One region of the Enterobacter vonholyi genome, then DNA from elsewhere that is predicted to be linked to it. Evidence: predicted binding sites of a transcription regulator. Region 1 holds the regulator's gene; the other holds the start of a gene.
The links. Region 1 encodes PhoB, which activates phosphate uptake and scavenging genes when phosphate is short. Its sites were predicted from a motif close to CTGTCATAAAACTGNCNNAT; they were not measured.
Positions count from the first base shown of each region.

Region 2: uvrB (excinuclease ABC subunit UvrB) is a predicted target of PhoB. The motif match lies at 6,280-6,299, and genes of this name have one in related genera.

Region 1 is NZ_CP162152.1:971,154-979,366, forward strand. It holds gene rdgC (recombination-associated protein RdgC) at 1-400, opposite strand, end outside; gene mak (fructokinase) at 524-1,429, shown strand; gene sbcC (exonuclease subunit SbcC) at 1,506-4,637, opposite strand; gene sbcD (exonuclease subunit SbcD) at 4,634-5,839, opposite strand; gene phoB (phosphate response regulator transcription factor PhoB) at 6,027-6,716, shown strand; gene phoR (phosphate regulon sensor histidine kinase PhoR) at 6,738-8,033, shown strand.
Region 2 is NZ_CP162152.1:1,343,409-1,351,621, reverse strand. It holds gene moaE (molybdopterin synthase catalytic subunit MoaE) at 29-481, opposite strand; gene moaD (molybdopterin synthase sulfur carrier subunit) at 483-728, opposite strand; gene moaC (cyclic pyranopterin monophosphate synthase MoaC) at 721-1,206, opposite strand; gene moaB (molybdenum cofactor biosynthesis protein B) at 1,210-1,722, opposite strand; gene moaA (GTP 3',8-cyclase MoaA) at 1,747-2,736, opposite strand; molybdenum cofactor riboswitch at 2,724-2,857, opposite strand; gene yvcK (uridine diphosphate-N-acetylglucosamine-binding protein YvcK) at 3,083-3,991, shown strand; gene uvrB (excinuclease ABC subunit UvrB) at 4,033-6,048, opposite strand; gene AB3N39_RS06340 (ABC transporter ATP-binding protein) at 6,801-7,523, shown strand; gene bioD (dethiobiotin synthase) at 7,486-8,187, opposite strand; gene bioC (malonyl-ACP O-methyltransferase BioC) at 8,180-8,213, opposite strand, start outside.

The DNA of each region.
Region 1 (8,213 bases):
CGGTGTCGATCCACATCATGGTCTGGCTGAAGCGGCTAAAGGCGCGCGGCAGCAGGGAGTGCAGTACTTCGTCCTTCAGCGAATCTTTTTCGGTTTTTTTCAGCTTGCGGCCCTGTTCGGCTTCTAGCTTAAAAATTTTCGCCTCGAGCGCCTGCTTAACCACCGGCGTCGGCAGGATTTTCTCTTCTTTACGGGCACAGACGATAATTTGACCCGTGCTGCTGGCGTGGGTCAGTGCATCGCTTTGTGAACCCATTGGCGGAACCCAACCGGTTTTTGCCATATCCTGGCTACCGCAAGGGGAAAAGGTATAAGCGGCTAACTGTTTTTCCATCTCTTCTGCACGCAGCGAAACGTCGCGGCTGAGACGGTAAACCATCAAATTTTTGAACCACAGCATGATAATTTCCACGGCCTTGTCGTTAAATCAGCGGGCATGATAACGAATTGTCGCATCGCTTGCATTGCTAATCGGGATGCGTGCTTCTACTCTGTTGATAATCAAAATAATGAGGAGAGTCTTGTGCGTATTGGGATCGATTTGGGCGGCACCAAAACAGAAGTCATCGCGCTGAGCGAGCAGGGGCAGCAGCTGTTTCGCCATCGTCTGCCAACGCCGCGCGATGATTATCGCCAGACTATCGAGACGATTGCCCAACTGGTTGAGATGGCCGAGCAGGCGACAGGGCAAACCGGGAGCGTAGGGATGGGGATCCCGGGGTCGATCTCGCCGTATACCGGCGTGGTTAAAAATGCCAACTCCACCTGGCTCAACGGTCAGCCGTTCGATAAAGATTTGAGCCAACGTCTGAACCGGGAAGTGCGTCTGGCCAACGACGCTAATTGTCTGGCGGTCTCCGAGGCCATCGACGGCGCGGCGGCAGGTGCCCAGACCGTGTTTGCCGTGATCGTCGGTACCGGCTGCGGTGCGGGCGTGGCGTTTGGCGGACGCGCCCATATCGGCGGTAACGGCACCGCGGGTGAGTGGGGTCACAACCCGCTGCCGTGGATGGATGAAGACGAGCTTAAATACCGCGCTGAAGTGCCGTGCTACTGCGGAAAACAGGGCTGTATTGAGACGTTTATCTCCGGTACCGGTTTTGCGACCGACTACCATCGCCTGAGCGGCCAGCCGCTCAAGGGTAATGAGATCATGCGTCTGGTCGAAGCGCAGGATCCGGTGGCGGAGCTGGCGCTGAGCCGCTACGAAATGCGGCTGGCGAAATCTCTGGCCCACGTGGTGAATATTCTCGATCCGGACGTGATTGTGCTCGGCGGCGGCATGAGCAACGTCGACCGGCTGTACGCCACGGTACCGAACCTGGTGAAACAGTGGGTTTTCGGCGGCGAGTGTGAAACTCCGATCCGCAAAGCTGTCCACGGTGACTCCAGCGGCGTGCGCGGCGCGGCGTGGCTGTGGCCGGAATAAAAGCAAATAGTGTTTATTCCCTCTCCCTGTGGGAGAGGGCAAGGGTGAGGGGCACCAGAACGTACCGTTCCACCCTTCACCCCACCGCAAATTCCTTATCCAGCCTGCTATACCCCAGCCCGTTAATTTTCTTCACCTTGATCTGCACCGGAATACGCTCTTTCATCGCCTCTACGTGGCTGATCACGCCGATGGTTTTCCCGGTGGCGTTCAGTGCGTCGAGCGCATCCAGCGCGGTATCCAGCGTTTCACTGTCGAGCGTGCCGAACCCTTCATCCAGGAACAGGGAATCGATCCGCGTTTTATGACTCACAAGATCGGAAAGCGCCAGCGCCAGTGCCAGGCTGACCAGGAAGCTCTCGCCGCCTGAGAGCGTGCGGGTATCGCGAACCGCATCCGCCTGCCACGTATCCACCACTTCCAGCTCCAGCGCGTCGCTGGCCTTACGCTGCAATAAATAACGCCCGTGTAGACGGTTAAGCTGCTGGTTAGCAAGCCAGACAAGATTGTCCAGCGTCAGCCCCTGGGCGAACTTGCGGAACTTGTCGCCGGTGCTCGAGCCGATCAGCGCGTTCAGGTACCCCCAGTCGTCTGCCTGGCGCGCGGCCTCTTCAATTTCCTGCATCAACGCCAGCTGATGCTGCCGGTTATCGCTGTCCTGCTTAAGCTGCTGACGGAACTCACCCTGATGCGTGGTGTTCTCGCGCAGCCGTTGCGCCAGCTGCTGCAGCTGGCTTTGCAGCGCAGGAGCATCTTCGTTGAGCCCTTCCGGCCGCAGCGCCAGATGAGACTGCAGCTGTTGGTTCGCCTGATCGCAAAGGGCCGCGGCCTGCTGTATCTGGTTTTCCAGCGACTGCTTTCGCTGTTCGAGGTGGCGAATGGCATCGTCATCCAGCAGGGCGGCAAGAAACGCCTCCCGATCGGCAAAGCAGCTCGCCGAGAGCGCCGCGCTGAACTGCGTCTGCGACTGCTGCAGTCGCTCTTGCTCCAGCTTTTCCTGCTGCTGCTGCGCGGTGAGCTGGCTTTGCAGCGACACGCATTCGTCGTGGATGGCGCGCCAGTTATCAGGGATAACCGGTTCGGCGTCTTCGCTGTTCGTTGCCGGAAGCGCGTCGAGCAGCGGCTTCAGGGCGTTTATGCGTTCCTGAAGCACGCCGTGCTGCGCTTGCTTCTCCTGCCACTGCGCGAATTCAGCTTCACGGGCCTGAAGCCAGGCGGCTTCCTGACCCTCTTCAGGTGCGTTAAGTGAGAGCGCGAGCAGGGCATGTTCTAGCGCCTGGCGCGTGGCCGCCAGCTGCTGCTGATACTGCCGCTCCTGCGCTTCCTGTTCGTTCAACTGGTTCTGCAGGGTCAGCCGCTGGCTGAGCTGATAAAGCTGGCGCTCGTACTGTTCCTGTTCGTTCAGCCATGGCGCGATATCATCCTGAATATTCAACGCAATGTTCAGGGACGTGCAGGCCGCCATCCACTCTTTAGTGAGCGCTTGCTCTTCCTGAGAAAGCGTCTGCGCGTCGTCTGTTTCACGCTGGATCTGCTGAGTCAGGGCATTAACCTGTCCCAGCACCAGCAGGCCTTCCTCTTTAAGCGCGGCGACCTCTTTTTCCAGGGCATCACGGCGGCGCTGGTTATCCGTCAGCTCAAGCGACTGATATTGCTCAACGGCCGGATGTTCGCAGGAACCGCACAGCGGACAGGGTTTACCCGCCTCAAGCTGCGAACGGTAATGCTCCAGCTTCTTGATTGTTGCTTCGGTTTCGCACAGGGCTTTCAGGTCGAGATAGTGCTGGTTTTTTTCTTTGTACTGCTGGCGGCGCAGCGTCAGCGTTTCATTGAGTTTATTTTGTTCGGCCTGCGCCTTCTGCACGCTTTCACCGCTCTGACGCAGGCGCTTTTGCAGCGGCTGATAGCGGGCATGCAGCGACGTCAGCTGCTGGCGCAGCGTGCGTGACCGGGACTGCTGCTCCATGGCTACGCTGACTTCGTCCGCCGTTAGCGTCAGCGCATTTTCCGGCATCGCAACCAGCCTGTTGCGTAATTCACTTATCCGCGCCGCAAGCGAGGCTAACTGCGTTTTATCGCGGTTAAGCTGCGAGAACTGGGCACGCCATCCGGCGATCTCCTGCCCCAGCAGGCGATAACGCTCGTGCTCCGCCAGCCACTGCGCCAGCGCCGTCAGTTCGGTCTGAAGCTGCTCGTGGTTACGCAGGGCGGTATTGCGAATACGCGAACGCAGCGCGGTTCTGGCTTGTAAGCGAGTATTTACTTCGATAATACGCTGCTGCGTTTGCGTCAGGCGTGCGGTTTGTTCCTGCTGATGCTCCCAAAGCGGTCGAAGCTGGGCGGCGGGCAGAGCAAGCTGGAGTTTTGCCAGCTGAGGTGCTGCGTCCGCCAGCGCCTGTTGCGCATGCTGCTGGAGCGCGTTGACGCGCTGTTGCTCTCTTACGAGCTCTTCATGGCGCGTAAGCCACTGAAAATCTTTCTGTTGGCTTTGCTGCTGTTCCAGCAGGATTTTCTCTTCGTCAGTAAGTGCCTGCAAACTTTGCTGTAACTGCTGCTGTTGCTCTTCACTCAACAGCACGACGCCCGCCGCCTGCGCCTCGCATTTTTCAAGCACGCTGCGGGCGGCTTTGTGTTTTTCAAACACCATGGCGGAAATCTGGCCGTAGATCTCGGTGCCGGTCAGCTCTTCCAGTAGCTCGGCACGATCGCTCGGTTTGGCGTTGAGGAAGGCAGCAAACTGCCCCTGTGAGAGCAGCATCGAGCGGGTAAAGCGGCCATAGTCCAGCCCGGTGAGCGCGGCGGTTTGCTCCAGTTTATCCGTCACTTTGTCGGCCAGGATTTTGCCATCTTCGCAGCGCGCCAGCTCAACGCGCGGTGCCTGCAGGTTCCCGTCAGACTGGTTGCGCGCCCGGTTCTGGCTCCAGAAGGCGCGGTAGGCGATGCCTTTTACCTCGAACTCCACTTCCGCCAGGCACTCGGCGGTGTCGCGCGTCATCAGATCGTTTTGCGCCTGGGAGACCTTATTCAGGCGCGGCGTTTCGTGATAAAGCGCCAGACAGATGGCGTCGAGCAGGGTAGTTTTACCTGCCCCGGTCGCGCCGGTGATGGCAAACAGCCCGTTGCTGGCAAACGGCTCAGCGGTAAAGTCAATTTTCCACTCGCCCTTGAGGGAGTTGATATTTTTCAGGCGCAGGCTCAGAATTTTCACGCGTTTTCTTCCTCATCATTGAGCGCGTGCAGGGTATGGCTGAACAGTTCGCTGAGCCTTGCGCGCTTCGTGTCGTCGATTTCCTCCTGCGAGAGCCTGCGTTCAAACACCTCTTCAACCCGAAGCTCACTGAGCGTTTCGCGTTGAGCGCTTAACAGAATTTTCTCGCGCTGCTCGCGGCTGCGGCGCACCAGTAACACCTCTACCGGTAAGTCTTCGGTCAGTGCCTGGATTTTTCGCTGCATATCGTGCAGGTAGTCGTCGGTGGTGATTTCGATATCCAGCCAGACGGGGGGATCTTGCTCGACGCCGCGCCACTGCTCCAGCTGGGTGGAAATGGCGTCGAGATCGCCCTTCAGCACCGCCAGCGGCTGGGTGACGGGCACCTCCAGCGTCTCGACGGCGCTGAGTTTGCCCTCGCTAAAACTCACCAGATGCACGGATTTGGCTTTGCCCGTTTCGTCAAAGCTGAGCGAAACAGGTGAGCCACAGTAGCGGATATGCTCGCAGCCGCCGATGACCTGAGCGCGGTGGATGTGGCCGAGCGCGATGTAGTCGGCTGGCGGGAAGTTTTGCGCCGGAAAGGCATCCAGCGTGCCGATATAGATGTCACGCACGGCGTCACTTTTACTGGCCCCGACCGTGGTGAGATGCCCGGTTGCAATCACCGGAATCGGCTGGTCACCCCGCAGTGCACAGGCTTCGGCGTGCTGTTGGTGGTAATAGTCGGTGATGGCCTGTAATAAATGCTGCTGCTTTTCCGCACCCGACAGCCCCGCCTGGCTTTGCACGATGTCGCGCGGACGTAAAAACGGTATCGGACACAGCACCGCCCCCGGCGACCCGTCGCGTTTTTTCAGGATCTGCGGGGCGTGCCCGGCGCTGGCGACGACGGTGGTATTGAGAAACGCCAGGATGTCGCGGGATTCATTCAGCGTTGCGACGGAATCGTGGTTGCCGGCGACAATCACCAGATGACACCCTGTTTGCTGCAAATTCACCACGAAGCGGTTGTACAGCTCGCGCGCGTAGCTCGGCGGCGAGCCGGTATCAAAAATATCTCCCGCCACGATAATCGCGTCCACCTCATGCGTCCGGGCCGTTTCCAGCAGCCAGCCCAGGAACGCTTCATGTTCAGCCGCACGGCTTTTGCTGTAAAAATTTTGACCCAGATGCCAGTCCGAGGTGTGTAGTATGCGCATAGCTGATCCGTGGCAAAAAAGAGAAAGCAGGATTATAAACGTTCAGAGAAGGGAAAATAACCGCTGTAATAAAACAACAGTTTGCCATTTATAGTGGTACTGTTTTTCATAAATCTGTCATAAATCTGACGCATAATGGCGCCGAATTACAAACTTGTAACGTAAATAAGATAAGACAGGGCAAAGTATGGCGAGACGTATTCTGGTCGTAGAAGATGAAGCTCCAATTCGTGAAATGGTGTGCTTCGTGCTCGAGCAAAACGGCTTCCAGCCGGTTGAAGCGGAAGATTATGACAGCGCAGTGAACCAGCTGAATGAACCCTGGCCCGATCTGATTCTGCTGGACTGGATGTTGCCCGGCGGCTCCGGACTGCAGTTTATCAAACACCTGAAGCGTGAAGCGCTGACCCGCGATATCCCGGTTGTGATGCTCACGGCGCGCGGAGAAGAAGAGGATCGCGTGCGCGGTCTGGAGACCGGTGCGGACGATTACATTACTAAACCGTTCTCCCCAAAAGAGCTGGTGGCTCGCATTAAAGCCGTGATGCGCCGTATTTCGCCGATGGCGGTGGAAGAGGTGATCGAAATGCAGGGGCTGAGCCTTGATCCTACTTCTCACCGTGTGATGACCGGTGAAAATCCCCTCGACATGGGGCCTACCGAATTTAAACTCCTGCACTTCTTTATGACCCACCCGGAGCGCGTTTACAGCCGCGAGCAGTTGCTGAATAACGTCTGGGGAACTAACGTGTATGTCGAAGACCGGACGGTTGATGTACATATTCGCCGCCTGCGAAAAGCACTGGAATTGAGCGGCCACGATCGCATGGTGCAGACGGTCCGCGGCACGGGTTATCGTTTTTCTACCCGTTTCTGAACAATGACAGGAGTATGACGCGTGCTGGAACGTCTGTCATGGAAAAGGCTCGTCTTTGAACTGATCTTATGCTGTATTCCGGCCTTCATTCTGGGGGCCTTTCTTGGACACCTGCCGTGGTTTCTGCTGGCGTCGGTCACCGGGCTGTTGATCTGGCATTTCTGGAATCTGCTGCGCCTCTCCTGGTGGCTGTGGGTTGACCGAAGCATGACGCCGCCGCCGGGAAGCGGCAGCTGGGAGCCGCTGCTTTACGGTCTGCATCAGATGCAGATGCGTAATAAAAAGCGTCGCCGCGAGCTGGGAAGCCTGATTAAGCGTTTTCGCAGCGGTGCAGAATCGCTGCCGGATGCCGTGATCCTGACCACCGAAGAAGGGACGATCTTCTGGTGTAACGGCCTGGCGCAGCAGCTGCTGGGCCTGCGCTGGCCGGATGACAATGGCCAGAATATCCTCAACCTTCTGCGCTATCCCGAGTTCACGCTGTATCTGAAAAAGCGTGATTTCACCCGTCCGCACAATCTGAAGCTCAATAATGGCCGCCATCTGGAAATACGCGTGATGCCCTACAGCGATAAGCAGTGGCTGATGGTGGCGCGCGATGTTACCCAGATGCACCAGCTGGAAGGGGCGCGTCGCAACTTCTTCGCCAACGTCAGCCACGAACTGCGAACCCCGTTGACCGTGCTGCAGGGCTACCTGGAGATGATGCAGGAGCAAACGCTGGAAGGTGCGCCGCGTGAAAAAGCGCTGCACACCATGCGCGAGCAAACGCACCGGATGGAAGGCCTGGTGAAGCAGCTGCTGACGCTCTCGAAGATTGAAGCGGCGCCAACGCTCGCGCTAAATGACACCATTGATGTCCCGATGATGCTGCGGGTCGTGGAGCGTGAAGCGCAGACGTTAAGCCACAAAAAGCATCACCTGACCTTTGACGTCGACAACACGCTGAAGGTGCTGGGCAGCGAAGATGAGCTGCGCAGCGCCATTTCCAACCTGGTGTATAACGCGGTGAATCATACGCCGGAGGGGACGGATATCGTGGTGCGCTGGCACCATACCCCAACGGGGGCCGAGTTTAGCGTGGAGGACAACGGGCCGGGGATTGCGCCGGAGCATATTCCGCGTCTGACCGAGCGCTTCTACCGTGTGGATAAAGCGCGATCGCGCCAGACGGGCGGAAGCGGCCTGGGGCTGGCAATTGTGAAACACGCGGTGAATCACCATGAAAGCCGTCTCGATATTCAGAGTACGCTGGGTAAAGGAACCCGCTTCAGTTTCGTTATTCCGGAACGATTAATTGCCAAAAAGATCGCCTGACGGCGGGCGTGTCATTTTACCTTTCCACGGGTCAGCCATCGCTGGCCCGTTTGCTTTGCAGTCAAGCGAAACGCGGATGAATTTTATACGGCTGGCTGTTTTTTGTTCGCATGATTAGCCATGGGTTTTTCTTATAAACAGCGTATTGTGCTGGTGCGTGTTTTCATGCTGGCATATTGT
Region 2 (8,213 bases), 370 kb from region 1:
TTAAGAGTAACACATCCACGTAAACCAACTACCAACGGCTGGCGGCCTGCTTATCGCTGTCGCGAGATTCTACCCAGCGATCCCCTTCCGGCGTGGCTTCGCGCTTCCAGAACGGGGCTTTGGTTTTGAGGAAATCCATAATGAACTCCCCTGCCGCAAACGCGCTGCCGCGGTGGGCGCTGGTCACGCCGACGAAGACAATCTCCTCGCCGGGCCACATCTCGCCGATGCGGTGAATTACCGTGACGCGCCCGAGCGGCCAGCGGCCTCGCGCCTCGTCGACAATCTCCGCCAGCGATTTCTCCGTCATGCCGGGATAGTGCTCCAGCGTCAGCGCCTTCACGCTATCACCGAGGTTGTGATTGCGCACTTTGCCGGTAAAGGTCACGACCGCACCGTCTTCGTCGCGTTCCGCCAGCCAGCTGTATTCTGTCCCTACGCTAAAACGCTCATGACTCACCAGAATTCGGGTTTCAGCCATCTTAGCCCCCTGTCACCGGCGGGAAGAAGGCCACTTCATCCCCTGCGTTCAGCGGATGGGTGAATTCCACCAGCGTCTGGTTAACGGCGGCCAGCAGCTTGCCTTCGTCGAGCGCCAGCGCCCAGCGGTCGCTTTGTGCCGCCAGATGCGCGCGCAGGGCAGCAACGTTATCAAAAGACGCATCCAGCGTCAGGCTATCGGTATTCACCAGCTCGCGCACCTGCGCAAAAAAGAGCACCTTAATCATGGCTGTCCACCTTAAAATCACCGGATTTGCCGCCGCTTTTCGCCAGCAGACGCACCGGGCCAATCACCATATCTTTCTGCACCGCTTTGCACATGTCGTAGATGGTCAGCGCGGCAACGGAGGCCGCCGTCAGCGCCTCCATCTCCACGCCGGTTTTGCCGGTTAAGCGGCAGAGTGACTCAATGCGCACGCGATTGTGCTCCGGCTGCGCCTGCAGGTTCACTTCCACCTTGCTCAGCATCAGCGGATGGCACAGCGGAATGAGATCCCAGGTGCGTTTAGCGGCCTGAATTCCCGCGATGCGCGCGGTTGCAAACACGTCACCCTTATGATGGCTGCCGTCGATAATCATCGTCAGGGTTTCCGGCAACATAGTGACGAACGCTTCCGCGCGCGCCTCGCGCACCGTTTCCGCTTTGGCGGAGACGTCCACCATATGCGCTTCGCCAGCGGCGTTAATGTGGGTCAGTTGTGACATAGCTTATTTCTTTAAATGGGGATGGAAATTACACGGACGGGTACGGGCATCCAGCTGCGGGGCGATGATGTTTTCCCACGCGGTGCGGCAGGCTTTGGTCGAGCCCGGCATGGCGAAAATCAGGGTTTTGTTAGCCACGCCCGCCACGGCGCGCGACTGAAGCGTGGAGGTACCAATCTCTTCAAAGGAGAGCATGCGGAACACTTCGCCGAAGCCTTCCACCTCGCGGTCGAACAGCGGGATTAGCGCTTCGGGGGCCTGATCGCCTGCGGTAAAGCCGGTGCCGCCGGTGATCAGCACCACCTGAACTTCATCGCTGGCGATCCACTGAGAGACCTGCGCGCGAATGGCGTAGCGGTTCTCCTTCACGATCGCTTTATCAACGATGTTATGTCCTGCGTCATGGGCCGCATCGCGCAGCCAGTGGCCGGAGGTATCATCCTCTTCGCCACGGCGGTCGGAAACGGTAAGAATAGCAATGCGTGTCGGGATAAATTCTGCGCTTACCTGACTCATCTTCTGATTCCTTCTTAAGCCTGATTACCCGCCGATGTAGGACAGGTTCTGAGTAATACCGGTATTGCCCTGATGCAGGAAGTGGGTCTGTTTTTTATGCGTCAGCGCTTCAGAAATGCGTGCTTCAAGCGCGTCCTGCTGCGCATCGTCTTCCAGCAGATCGCGAAGGTCCACGCCGCCGTCGCCGAACAGGCAGAGATGGAGCTTGCCCACGGAGGAGACGCGCAGGCGGTTGCAGCTGGCACAGAAGTCTTTCTCGTAAGGCATGATAAGCCCAATTTCGCCTTCGTAATCAGGATGGCAGAAGACCTGCGCCGGACCGTCGCTGCGCTGGCGGATCTGGTGGATCCAGCCGCGTTTCAGCAGCTCGTCGCGCAGCACCATGCCGGAGATGTGATGGCGGCGAAACAGCTCGCTGCCCTCGCCGGTTTCCATCAGTTCAATAAAACGCAGCTGAATGGGGCGGGTTTTGATCCACGCCAGGAAGGTATCGAGCTGGTGATGATTTACATCACGCATCAGCACCGTGTTGACTTTGACTTTTTCGAAGCCGGCCGCAAATGCCGCATCGATACCGTCCATGACCTGCTGGAATTTATCCTGGCCGGTAATGGCGTGGAACTGGCGGGCATCCAGACTGTCCACGCTGACGTTAATGGCGGTTAAGCCCGCATCGCGCCAGGTGGCCACGTCGCGCGCCATACGGTAACCGTTGGTGGTCACCGCAATCTGGCGGATACGTTCGTTTTCACGCACGGCGGCAATGATGTCGGGGAAATCGCGGCGCAGCGAGGGTTCACCGCCGGTAAGGCGAACTTTTTCGGTGCCGAGCTCAGAGAAGGCGCGCGTAACGCGGCGCACTTCATCCACGGAGAGAAAGCCGTTATTGGTAACGCTGCCCGGTTTGTAGCCGTCGGGCAGGCAGTAGGTGCAACGGAAGTTGCACACATCGGTAATCGACAGACGTAAGTAATAAAACTTACGCGCGAAAGCATCAGTAAGTTGTGAAGCCATGTACACCTTTCCAGATCGGGAGGCACAGTCATTTCTTTCTGTACCCTGGTGGCAAATTCGCCACGGCCAGAGCGCCATATCTTTCGACACAGGCACAAGGGCTAGAGTGTATGTTTTCATTTTTGAAAACGTGGTTAGGGCGATAGTAGCGCGGAAATTCTCACGGCGCCATTGTCGCTTCTCGCTATATAATTACGTATATAGCGAATCAATCCTGCATTTTCGCTACAGAATACCTAAAAACCGCATTTTCACATTGATATACGTCATTTTGCATCGGGTGAGGCATCGTCTTTTAGGGGTAGTTAGGTTACTGTTACGCGATCGAACGTGATAAGGAATACGTATGCGCAATCGCACTTTTGCGGATCTTGACCGAGTGGTCGCTCTTGGCGGAGGACACGGCTTAGGCCGGGTTATGTCCTCTTTATCGTCACTCGGCTCAAGGCTGACAGGGATAGTGACTACCACCGATAACGGCGGCTCAACCGGGCGCATTCGTCGTGCCGAAGGCGGCATTGCCTGGGGAGATATGCGCAACTGCCTGAACCAGTTAATTACCGAGCCGAGCGTCGCATCGGCGATGTTTGAGTACCGTTTTGGCGGCAATGGCGAACTTTCCGGGCATAACCTTGGAAATCTGATGTTAAAGGCATTGGATCACCTGAGCGTACGGCCTCTGGAAGCCATTAACTTGATCCGTAATCTGCTGAAAGTGGACGCATTCCTGATCCCCATGTCTGAACAACCGGTTGACTTAATGGCCATCGACGCCGAAGGGCATGAAGTTTACGGCGAGGTGAATATCGACCAGCTCCTCCTGCCGCCAGCGGAGTTGATGACCTATCCGAGCGTGCCCGCCACGCGAGAAGCGGTGGAGGCCATCGGGGAAGCGGATCTTATCCTGATCGGTCCGGGCAGTTTTTACACCAGCCTGATGCCCATTCTGCTGGTGAAAGAGCTGGCACAGGCGCTGCGCCGCACTCCTGCCCCGATGGTTTACATCGGCAATTTAGGCCGTGAGCTGAGTCCGGCAGCCGCAAGCCTGTCGCTGGCGGATAAACTCAGCTTGATGGAGCATTACGTCGGTAAGAAGATCATTGACGGCGTGGTGGTTGGGCCGAAGGTGGATGTGTCCGGCATCGGCGATCGTGTAGTGATTCAGGAGCCGCTGGAGGCTTCAGATATCAAATATCGCCACGATCGCCATCTGCTGCGCGAGGCGTTGGAGAAGGCGATTCAGGCGCTGGGCTGACAATAAAACCCGGTGGCGCTGCGCCACCGGGCAAAACCAACCTACGATGCCGCGATAAACAGATCCCGCAGCTGATGAAGCTGGTCGCGGATCTGCGCCGCCTCTTCGAACTCCAGGTTCTGCGCGTGCTGCATCATCTGCCCTTCCAGCTCGTGGATTTTCTGCTGCAGCGCTTTCGGCGTCAGCACGACGGTATCTTCTTCCACCACTGAACGCGCCTTGCCGCGGCCTTTCGCTTTGGTTTTGGCAATGTTCTGACCCAACGCCAGAATATCCACCACCTTCTTGTTCAGCCCCTGCGGCGTAATGCCGTGTTCTTCGTTGTAGCGCTGCTGTTTCTCGCGGCGGCGTTCCGTCTCGCCAATCGCTTTCGCCATCGACGGGGTAATTTTGTCACCGTACAGAATCGCTTTACCGTTGACGTTACGCGCGGCGCGGCCAATGGTCTGAATCAGCGAACGCTCGGAACGCAGGAAGCCCTCTTTATCCGCGTCCAGAATCGCCACCAGCGAGACCTCCGGCATATCCAGACCTTCTCGCAGCAGGTTGATCCCTACCAGCACGTCAAACTCGCCCAGACGCAGATCGCGGATGATCTCCATGCGCTCCACGGTATCGATATCCGAGTGAAGATAACGCACCTTCTCGCCGTGCTCTTCGAGATACTCGGTGAGGTCTTCCGCCATACGCTTGGTGAGCGTGGTCACCAGCACGCGCTCGTTAATGGCGGAACGGGCGCGGATCTCAGAGAGCAGGTCGTCCACCTGCGTTGCCACCGGACGCACCTCGATAATCGGGTCCAGCAATCCAGTCGGACGCACCACCTGGTCCACCACCTCATCGCCGGATTTTTCCAGCTCGTAGTTGCCCGGCGTGGCCGAGACGTAGATGGTTTGCGGCGCCAACGCCTCAAATTCTTCAAACTTCATCGGACGGTTATCCAGCGCTGACGGCAGGCGGAAACCATACTCCACCAGCGTCTCTTTACGCGCCCGGTCGCCGCGGTACATCCCGCCGATCTGCGGGATCGTGACGTGGGATTCGTCGATCACCAGCAAACCGTCGGCCGGAAGGTAATCAAACAGCGTCGGCGGCGGCTCGCCGGGCCCGCGCCCGGAGAGGAAGCGCGAGTAGTTTTCAATGCCGGAGCAGTAGCCCAGCTCGTTCATCATCTCAAGGTCAAACTGGGTACGCTGGCTCAGGCGCTGCTCTTCGAGCAGCTTATTGTTCGCCAGCAGAACCTTACGGCGTTCCGCCAGCTCCACTTTGATCTCTTCCATCGCCTGTACGATACGCTCGCGCGGCGTCACGTAGTGCGTTTTCGGGTAGATGGTGAAGCGCTGGATCACTGACTCAACGTGTCCGGTCAGCGGGTCGAAGAGCGACAGGCGCTCGACCTCCTCGTCAAACAGCTCGACGCGCAGCGCCATATCGTCCGATTCTGCCGGGAAGATGTCGATCACTTCGCCGCGCACGCGGAAGGTGCCGCGCTGGAAGGCCTGATCGTTGCGGGTGTACTGCAGCTCCGCCAGACGACGCAAAATCGCACGCTGGTCGATGATCATCCCCTGCGTCAGGTGCAGCATCATCTTGAGATAGAGATCCGGATCGCCAAGACCGTAGATCGCGGAAACCGAGGCAACGACCACCACATCACGACGCTCCAGAAGCGCCTTTGTGGCCGACAGTCGCATCTGCTCGATGTGTTCGTTCACCGAGGCATCTTTCTCAATGAAGGTGTCAGAGCTCGGCACATAGGCTTCAGGCTGGTAGTAATCGTAGTAGGAGACGAAATACTCCACCGCGTTTTCCGGGAAGAACTCTTTCATTTCGCCGTATAGCTGCGCCGCCAGGGTTTTATTGGGTGCCAGCACCATCGTTGGGCGCTGAAGATCCGCAATCACGTTGGCGATGGTGAACGTTTTACCCGAGCCGGTTACCCCCAGCAGCGTCTGGTGCGCCAGCCCATCTTCCAGCCCCTCTTCCAGACGACGGATCGCCTCAGGCTGATCGCCTGATGGACGGAAAGCAGAATTCAATTTGAACGGTTTACTCATGGGCGACAACCTGATGACGTTATAAGCGGCAGGTGTGTAATTTTACTCCTTGTTGCCAGGAATGCCAGTAAAAAACACTGGATGAAAAACCAGTAGCATGTCAGGATATTTAGCATAGCGCCTGAATGATTAGCGCGATAGCGGCCAAAATTTGGACAGTGGCAACATAAAACACCAGTCAGGTCAGGTTATCCCCAGAACTTTTTCTTTTTTAACATTTGTCAAGCCAGGTAATGATAGTTTTATGGCAACCGGTGACACTTTCATGACGGGAATTGCTTTTATCTAAGCAATTAAAAAATAAACGATATTTTCTAAAGCCGCGTTTCGCGTCAATTTGGGCGAAAGCCGCGTCTTCTCTCGCTTATCGCGTGTTTTCTAACTCTAATGCACATGGTTATCCACAGGAATAGTGGATAACTGCTTCCAGCCCATACAGACTGGCGCTCTGCAAATTCCCGGATTTTCCCACGAGACGGCGACAAAAAATTTTTATAGCTATTTTTTGCTGATTAACAGTTGCGTCATTCATAACCAATCGATGGGATCTTGCTCACATTTTCATCATTTCGGGTTCTGCACCACAACTCATTACCGGCGGCACCGTCAATGTGCAATCCGGTTTTTTATAAACCGCTTTCCGGTGACTTATTCCTAAAAAAGTCGCTTTTTTAATCACTTTCCGCTTTATGGCAGGGGTTTTGCAGAATCAACAGCGAGCCTCACCTACACACATTTTTAAGGAGAGAAAGATGTTGAGTCTGCGTGCTGTGAATCAGTTTTACGGAAGTCAACATACGCTATGGAACGTGGATTTAGATTTTCCGCAAGGGATGTGTACAGGCGTCGTTGGCCTGCCGGGCATGGGGAAAACCACCCTAATGAATTGCATCGCCGGGAAGGTGCCTGTCGAAAGCGGCAGCATCATCTGGTATGAGGCGGGCGCGCCGCCGCGTGATTTGCTAAACCCGCCGCCAGAACAGCGTTCCGGCCCGGAGATTGGCTATGTCTCGCAGGACAGGCGGATCTTTTCGCAGCTAACGATTGAGGAGAACCTGCATATCGCCATGCGCGCGACGGGGAAACCTAACCCGAACGCAAAAAATGACGTTTACGACCTGTTTCCGGCGCTCTATGGGGTGCGACAGACCCGCGCCAACACGCTCTCTCCGGACGACCAGTATCAGCTGGCGCTGGCTAATGCGCTGGTGAACCGTCCTCCCCTGCTGATCCTCGATGAGCCCCTGCACGGCGCAGGACACAGCTTCGCCCAGAAGCTGGGGCAGCTTCTGGTGCGCTTAAATCGGGAGTTAGGTATGACGGTGCTGTTAACGGAGCAGCAGCTGTCGTTTATCCGCCGGGTGGCTGACCGTTTCTGTATGCTCTATCGCGGGCGTAACGTGGCGCAGGGCCACGTTAACGAACTGGATGACGAGCTTATCGCGCACTGGATGTCGCGGGAAGCAAGACGCTGAGATCGAGATAACGCCCGGTTTCGATATTTTCCGCGCCGTCAGCAAGCCAGGGGATTTCCCCGAGGCACGGCGCGGGAAGGACGCGCCTGAGCGTCGCCAGATACTCCTGATGGCGTTTACCCGGCGCAACCACGTCGTTGGCTATCCAGCCCGCCAGACGCAGTCCGGCCTGCTGTACGGCCTGCGCGGTCAACATGGCGTGATTGATGCATCCCAGCTTGACGCCGACGACCAGAATGACCGGAAGCTGCTCGGACTTCACCCAGTCGGCAAACGTCTGCGTGTCCGAAAGCGGCGTAAACCAGCCGCCAGCCCCTTCCACCAGCACCCAGTCGGCCTGATTTTCCAGCGTCCACAATCCGGCGGACAGCACGGCGAAATCAATCGGACGACCTTCATCGGCGCTGATAATGTGCGGCGAGGTCGGCTCGGCAAAGGTGTACGGATTCACCGCGGAATAGGCGAGTTCAAGGGTGCTGTTACGCTGGAGCGCCAGCGCGTCGGTGTTGCGTAACCCTTCCGCCGTCATCTCGCTGCCGGACGCCACTGGCTTATATCCGGCGGTGTTTTTCCCGAGCATCCGTGCCGCCTGCAGCAGCGCCGAGCTGGCCACCGTTTTACCCACTTCTGTGTCCGTGCCGGTGACAAAATAACGTTCAGTCACGTTCGATAATCCCATGAAAAAGTTGA